DNA from 2 places in the Carnobacterium iners genome. Region 2 is predicted to be linked to the other one. Evidence: predicted binding sites of a transcription regulator. Region 2 holds the regulator's gene; the other holds the start of a gene.
The links. The regulator LexA, encoded in region 2, represses DNA repair genes until DNA is damaged. The targets are predictions, from matches to a motif close to CNAACANNTGTTNG.

Region 1 (4,222 bases), 130 kb from region 2:
ACTAATTCTTCTCGTTGTTTCCAATTTTGGCTCAAACGAACCATCGCTTCATAGACACTGCTATCGCCATGCGGATGATAATTACCAATAACATTTCCGACTGTTTTAGCAGATTTACGAAAGCCTTTATCAGAAGTATTGCCTTCCACGTTCATCGCATATAAAATTCGACGTTGCACTGGTTTTAAGCCGTCACGTATATCCGGCAATGCCCGTTCTTGAATGATGTATTTTGAATAGCGACCAAATCGATCGCCCATCACTTCTTCAAGGGTTAATTCTTGAATATCCGACCTACTCTCCATCTCTAACACTTCCTTCATCTTCTAATTGCGATGTTTCCATAAGTTGATCGTTGTCTAATAGACTGCTTCCCTCTTCAAGAGAGAATTCTACGTGAGATTCAATCCATTTACGACGAGGTTCGACTTTATCGCCCATTAAAACAGAGACGCGACGTTCAGCTTGGGCAGCATCGTCGATTCTGACGCGTATAAGCGTTCTTGTATCAGGATCCATAGTTGTTTCCCATAGTTGGTCAGCATTCATCTCACCTAGTCCTTTGTAACGCTGTAGGATGTAGTTTTTTCCAAATGATTCGGTTACCCCTACCAGCTCATCATCGGTCCATGCATAAGCAATTTTTTCTTTTTTACCCGTTCCCTTAGAAAGTTTATATAAAGGCGGCATCGCTAGATAAATTTTACCTGCTTCAAATAAGGGTTTCATGTAACGATAAAAAAAGGTTAATAAGAGCACTTGAATATGGGCTCCATCGGTGTCAGCATCGGTCATGATGATGATTTTATCATAGTTGCAAGCTTCAATATCAAATTCAGCCCCGACACCAGCACCAATCGTATAAATCATCGTATTGATTTCTTCATTTTTCATAATATCTTGTAATTTGGCTTTTTCGGTATTAATAACTTTTCCGCGTAAAGGTAAAATCGCTTGGAATTTGCGATCACGACCTTGTTTAGCAGACCCACCAGCTGAATCTCCTTCGACTAAGAATAATTCGTTACGCTTAGCATTTTTACTTTGTGCTGGTGTTAGTTTACCAGATAATAAGGAATCATTTTTTTTGCGCTTTTTTCCATTACGACTTTCCTCACGTGCTTTTCTAGCGGCAGTCCGGGCTTCTCGTGCCGAAAGAGCCTTACGAATCAATTGTTGGCTGGTTTCGCCATTTTCCACTAAGTAAAAACTCAATTGTTCGCCGATAACCGCTTCAACGGCTCCACGAGCTTGTGCCGTTCCGAGTTTACTCTTTGTTTGTCCTTCAAATTGCAATAAATCCTCAGGAATGCGCACAGAGATAATGGCCGATAGTCCTTCTCTAAAGTCGCTTCCTTCAAGATTTTTTTCTTTTTCTTTTAATAAATTAACTTTTCTTGCATAATCATTAAGTGTTTTCGTAAAAGCTGTTTTCATACTAGATTCATGTGTTCCACCATCTTTTGTTCGAACGTTATTAACAAAAGATAAAATATTTTCTGAGTAGCCATCATTGTATTGAAATGAAAATTCTACTTCAATTTGATTGCTTTCTCCTGAAAAATAGGCAATGGGAGTTAGCGTATCTTTGTCTTCATTTAAGTAGGCAATAAACTCTTTAATGCCTTCTTCATAATGAAAAATATCAGAGCAATCGTTTCTTTCATCAATTAGCTCGATGCGTAGATTTTTTAATAAAAAGGCTGACTCTCTTAACCGTTCTGATAACACATCATACGAGTATTTAATCGTTGAAAAAATAGATGTATCTGGTTTAAAATGAACCGTTGTGCCGTTTTTTTGACGAGTGCTCTTTTTATTATTTAAAGTCCCAGAGGGTTTTCCTCCATTGATAAATTTTTGCTGGTACTCAACACCATCACGAACAATGGTGACCGTTAGCCATTCAGAAAGAGCGTTAACGACACTAGCTCCTACACCATGAAGACCACCAGATGTTTTGTAGCCACCTTCTTGACCAAATTTACCGCCTGCATGTAAAATAGTGAAGATAACTTGAACAGTCGGCATCCCTGATGCGTGCATTCCCGTCGGCATCCCACGGCCATTGTCTTTTACGCTAATGCTATTGTCTTTATGCAAAGTAACTTTAATGTCATCGCCATAGCCTGATAAAGCTTCATCGACTGAGTTGTCAACAATTTCATAGACTAAATGATGTAAGCCTCTCGTGTCAGTAGAGCCAATATACATACCAGGTCTTTTGCGTACTGCTTCTAATCCTTCTAAGACTTGAATGGATGTATCATCATACGCTGTTTTTATTTTTTTTGGCATTTAAAAAACTCCTTATTACGTGATACTTAGTGTTAAACTCCATAATCCTTCAACGAAACCGTATCTGTTTTTAGCTATTGAATTAGGTTTTTCACTTCGTATACATCCGTTTGATCCTTTAAGTATCTATTTAATAATACTCTAACTCTATGTGATTGAAAAGTAAAAATTGTTTATTCGGTAAAAAAAACGAAAGTACGTTCGGTTTTTAAATGATTAAACTCTGCCTTCCTATTAAACTAGTTCCATTCCTTAAAAGCAAGCAATAAATCGATAAACCCTTTTTATAAGCTTGTATTTAAACTTAAATCTAACCTATTTTTAATAATCGTTCTGCTCTACTTTCACTAGCCTTAGAATAAAAAAAATGGTAAAATACAGCGTACTGGCAATTAATTTGCTAAGTTAGGAGTGAATAAAGTGGTAAAAATTATCTTTATGTTTGGTGTAGCCTATTTGCTTGGTTCAATTCCATCTGGCGTATGGATTGGTAAAAAGATGTATGGAAAAGATATTCGAGATTTTGGTAGTGGCAATTCAGGAACAACAAATACGTTTCGTATTTTAGGTTTTAAAGCTGGTGTTATGGTCTTATTGGCTGACGTTTTAAAAGGCACACTCGCAGGCAGTCTTCCTTATTTTCTGAATTCCGAATTGAACCCCATGGTTGTAGGGCTTGGTGCGATAATTGGGCATACCTTTCCAATTTTCGCTCAATTCAAAGGTGGAAAAGCAGTCGCGACTAGTGCTGGAGTCTTATTAGCCTATAATCCGCCGTTTTTTATTTTCTGTGTAGTTTTATTTTTAGTGATTCTCTATTTTTCAAGGATGGTAAGCTTCTCAAGTATTCTCGGCTTATTAATTATCCTTCCTTCTAGTCTGGTAACGAATGATTGGGTGTTAACAACGATAGCTGGAATTTTAGCTGTTTTTATTATCTATCGACACAAAGATAACATCAAACGAATTCGACTTGGGACAGAAAGCAAAGTTCCATTTGGATACGGATACAAAAAAACTAAAAAGGATTCGTAGCAACACTAGAAGCAAAGAACAAATTAAAAGTCTGACAGGATAATCTGTCAGACTTTTTTTAGATTAAAAAATAGTAATAGTATACTCGCAGTTAAATTGTTCGCTAGGTTTTAAGAATTGAATTCCTAACTTATCTTCTAAGCGTCCACTAGCATCACTTGTGTCTGCAATGCCATACCAAGGCTCAATACAAACTAAAGGAGCTTTCAGTTTTGCGGGAGACCAAATTCCGACATATGGAAAATCTGTAAAGCTAACAGAAATACCATGTGTTGTTTTATCTGAAAGAATAGAAAAAACATTTTTATTCTTTGTTTCATAGATAAGCGCGTCTTCATCAAAATGGCGCCATCTTAACGCAATATCCGTATTTGTTTGCCCTAAAGTTCGGTTTTCATAATCAATGTAGGCCCCTTTTAACGGGATAAGTGTCCTTGAACGCTTTGGTGAAAAGCTTAAATAATAATCTTCAAAACTTGTCTCATCAGTCAAGGGCATATTAAAACCAGGATGCCCTCCGATAGAGAAGTACATCGGTTCATCGGCATTGATATTTTCAACTTGGTAGCTAACTTTAACAGAAGCTTCCTCTAGTTGGTAAGTAATCTTTAAACAAAAATCAAAGGGATAGATTTCCTTGGATTCTTCGTCGGATAAAAGAGACAACGTTACAGCTGTTTCATTCTGATTGGTTACCTCAAAAATACGATCTCTAGCAAAACCATGTTGATTCATGCTATAAGTTTTATTGTTGTATTGGTATTGATTATCCTTCAGACGTCCAACAAAAGGAAACAAAACAGGAGCCTGTCTATTCCAATAAGCTGAATCTCCTTGCCAAAGATAGTCAATGCCGGTCTGTTTGTTTATTAAACTGGTTTGTTCTGCA
Region 2 (4,222 bases):
ATTCCACTCTTTTTCTGAATGTGCGCCTTTTTTGATCATGTCTTCTTCAAAACGGTCGCTTACTTCTTCTGGAACAAAGAAATCTTTCCCTTCCCATCCGTAAGCTTTTTTAGCAGCTTCAATGCCTTCTGGGCCTAGTGGAGCGCCATGAACTTTATGAGTTCCTTCATTTGGTGCGCCAAAACCAATAATTGTTTTTACTTCAATAATAGTTGGTTTCGTTGTTTCAGCTTTTGCGGTTTCAATTGCAGCATTAATTTCTTCGATATCATTGCCATCTTTTACTAAGATATGTTGCCAATTATAGGCTTCAAATCGTTGCCCTACATTTTCAGTAAACGCTTTTGATGTTGGTCCATCTAAAGAAATATCGTTTGAATCATACAACATAATTAATTTATCCAGTTTTAAATGACCTGCTAAACTAGCCGCTTCAGATGAAACCCCTTCCATTAAATCGCCGTCTCCGCACAATGCGTATGTGTAATGGTCTACAACTGCAAAATTTTCTTTATTATAAGTTGCTGCTAAATGTGTTTCTGCCATTGCCATACCCACTGCGTTCGCTATTCCTTGGCCTAATGGACCTGTTGTAGCTTCAACACCGTCTGTGAAGTTTACTTCTGGATGTCCTGGAGTTTTACTATTCCATTGACGGAAATTTTTCAAATCCTCAATTGAAACATTGTAACCTGCAAGGTGCAATAAACTATAAAGCATAATAGAACCATGTCCTGCAGAAAGAACGAAACGATCACGATCTACCCATTTTGAATTTTTAGGATTTACTTTCAGATGCTTTGCCCAAAGTGTGTAAGCCATTGGTGCTGCTCCCATTGGTAATCCTGGATGTCCAGAATTAGCTTTTTGGACTCCTTCCATACTAAGTGTTCTAATCGTATTAATAGCTAATTGGTCAGTGTTGTCAAACAATTAAATCATCCTCTCAATTGTGTTAATTTCATTTTACTGTTTTTTAGCGTTCAAATCAACGTCTGAACGCTATTTAATAAAAATAAGTTTTTTAATGGATTCTCTAAATTTAGCGATTGTGCAGACCTTTTTCTTTTTGAATTTGTTTTAATTTATCTGGGGTCACGTCTGCACCATCTTCATCGACAACCTTTAATCCTTCAATATGATTGCGCATGCCCCCTCTAAAGGCTGCTAAATATGCTTCTCTTAGCTTTTTTTGTTCTGACTGCTCGGATAAGCTTAATCCTTCACTTTTAGCTTTTTTTGCTAGAGCGTTGATCCGCTCTATTCGTTCTTTAGATATCATCTTATTCACCTCATAATTCTTATTATTTAAACACTATACCAAAAAACTCTATTTTATGCATCAAAATCGGTTTATCTTAGCGAACATTTGTTTGATTCAGCTATTTATTTGTGTTATTCTAGAAAAGAAATAATAAAAGGAATGAGGTGTATTTAGTTATGCGCAAGACACCAGAATCAAGACAAATTGAAGTTTTGCAATATATTCATGATCAAGTAAAATTAAAAGGCTATCCGCCAACAGTACGTGAAATTGGAACAGCTGTTTCATTGTCTTCTACATCAACTGTACATGGACATTTATCTAGACTTGAAAAGAACGGTTTTATTCAAAGAGATCCTAGTAAGCCACGTGCAATTGAATTAACCTCTACTGGATTAACAAAATTAGGAATTCAACTAGAACAAATCCCTTTATTGGGAACAGTGGCAGCAGGTGAGCCTATCTTAGCTGTTGAAGAAGCTTCTGATTATTTTCCACTTCCCCCTAATCTAAAACAAGAGAGTGATACGTTATTTATGCTAACTATACGAGGAGAAAGTATGATCAATGCTGGTATCTTTGATGGTGACGAAGTCATCATTCGTAAACAATCTAGCGCAAATAATGGAGACATTGTCATCGCCTTAACAAGTGAAGACGAAGCTACTTGTAAAAGATTTTACCGTGAAGATAATTATTACCGCCTTCAGCCGGAAAACGATTCTATGAACGATATTTTACTAGATGAGGTTACTATTCTTGGTAAAGTTGTTAGTCTATATCGTAGTCACATCTTTTAATTTTTTTAAAAGTAAAAAAATAAGCTATTAATTTGATAGAGCTATCTAGCCATCTATTAGCAAACTAAATTTTTTATCTATAGATAAAAAAGACCGACCTTAAGATTAGAATTAAACTCTAATTTTAAGGTCGGTATCACTATAGATAAAAATTTTTTTGCTTTTTCCTGTCCTTAACTAGACTAGTCAAAAATAAATTTACTCATTATCATTAGTATTCCATTAACGCTAAAATATCGTAACCTTCGATTTTATTGCGGCCTTTTAGCTCACTTAACTCAACCAAGAAAGCTGTTCCAACAACTTCTCCACCTAATTGTTCAATTAGTTTAATCGTTGCTGCAATCGTTCCACCTGTAGCTAACAAGTCGTCGCAAACAAGTACCTTTTGACCAGGTTTAATAGCATCTTTATGAATTTGTAAAATGTCATTTCCATACTCTAAACCGTAGCTAACTTCTACCGTTTCACGCGGTAATTTACCTTTTTTTCGAGCAGGAGCAAAACCTATTCCTAACTCGTAAGCTACTGGGCACCCCACAATAAATCCTCGTGCCTCAGGTCCTACAATCATATCTACACCTTTATCTTTTGCATATTTAACAATTTCATTTGTTGCAAATCGGTAAGCCTCACCGTCAGCCATCAAAGGAGATATATCGCGAAAAATAATTCCTTCTTCTGGAAAATCAGGTACATCAGCTATATAATTTTTTAAATCCATTCCATTTTCCTCCGTTTCAATTCTACAGTTCTTTATTTAATTGACTTTTAATCCAGCTTTCAAGCTCTGCAAAGCGACTGTAGATCAGGGCTTCTTCTGCGGCAAATTTCCCCAGTCGTTTTTGATAAACTTTTGTATCTATTAATCCTATTTTTTTTACATTTGGCACACTATTCATAATACCATCTTGTATTGTAACAAAATCTACTTCAAAAAACACGTTGATTATAAAAATTAATGTGTTTTCCTTTAATTTTAAATGACTAGATAAATTTTTAATTTTATGTCTAACATCAATATTCTTATGCGTTGCAATATATTTAAAGACTTGTGAAAATTGCATTCGGCTTGGCATACCCTCTAAATAGATGCTTTCTCGATTAAAGAAGCTCACGTAAATACTAGATGGCTTGCTATTATTTAGTAGCTCACTTAATAAATCTAAATGATTTGGACAATCAACTAAAACTAATTTACTTGATTTCATGGTCATCTGCTCAATATCTTTTGGGTTTGTTATCAAATAAGAATAAGCGTTTTTGGGCACATTTCCTTGGTATTCTTTGTAATTTTTCTCGTTAAAAAAGATATAGTCAGCCATTGGTAATTGCCAGATGCTTGTTGCTATTCTAGTGCTTCTTAGATCAAATAGTTGTGTGCCTTTGACTACCAAGTCCCCTAGCATCAACTGAGGCTTACGTAAACTATTCCACTCATTAATATTAAGTTTACCGATAACAGACACTTGGGCTTGTGCTCCTATATTTTCTGCCATCGTTCCCAAATGAAATCCTATTGCATCTAAGACTGAATCACCTTCGAGTAACTTCAACTTCAAATGAGTTTTTTCACTTCCAATTCTTTTAATTTCTTGAACTTGAACTTGTTCGAAAAGAAATGTTGGTTTTGGATTATCTGTACCAAATGGGGCCAGTTTTTGTAACTCTTCAATCGCCTTTACAGTCACCTCTTCAATATGCAACTTTTCATCAATAACAAAAGCTTCTTCTAGTTTGTTATTTCCTGCTTTTTGTTGTAAAAATGCATTTAACTCTGTTCTCATTGCCGTTATATTTTCAATTGGGAGAGTTAATCCAGCAGCCATTTGATGTCCACCAAATTTTGTTATCAAGTGCTCTGTATCTTCTAAAGCATGGTATAAGTGATAGGCCAAAGTACTTCTACCAGAACCTTTTGCGTATCCCTTTTCTTGATCGATAGTAAGAATAATAGCTGGTTTTCCAGTTTTAGCTACTATTTTACTCGCTACGATTCCTAATACGCCTTCATGCCATCCTTGTTTTGCTAAAACATAAATACCTTGATTAGAATCTTCTAGGTCAATCATTTCTAAAGCTTCAGTTGTTATTTCAGTTACAATTGCCTGTCTTTCGCTATTTTTTTTATTAACCATTTCCGCTAACTTTGAGGCCT

Region 1: the regulator LexA is predicted to act here: its motif matches at 2,489-2,502, upstream of parE (DNA topoisomerase IV subunit B).

Annotation. Positions count from the first base shown of each region.
Region 1 is NZ_FXBJ01000002.1:1,874,000-1,878,221, reverse strand. It holds gene parC (DNA topoisomerase IV subunit A) at 1-305, opposite strand, end outside; gene parE (DNA topoisomerase IV subunit B) at 295-2,298, opposite strand; gene plsY (glycerol-3-phosphate 1-O-acyltransferase PlsY) at 2,719-3,333, shown strand; gene B9Y54_RS09015 (aldose 1-epimerase family protein) at 3,397-4,222, opposite strand, start outside.
Region 2 is NZ_FXBJ01000002.1:2,005,360-2,009,581, forward strand. It holds gene tkt (transketolase) at 1-933, opposite strand, end outside; gene B9Y54_RS09550 (DUF896 family protein) at 1,043-1,282, opposite strand; gene lexA (transcriptional repressor LexA) at 1,441-2,064, shown strand; gene B9Y54_RS09560 (adenine phosphoribosyltransferase) at 2,276-2,788, opposite strand; gene recJ (single-stranded-DNA-specific exonuclease RecJ) at 2,811-4,222, opposite strand, start outside.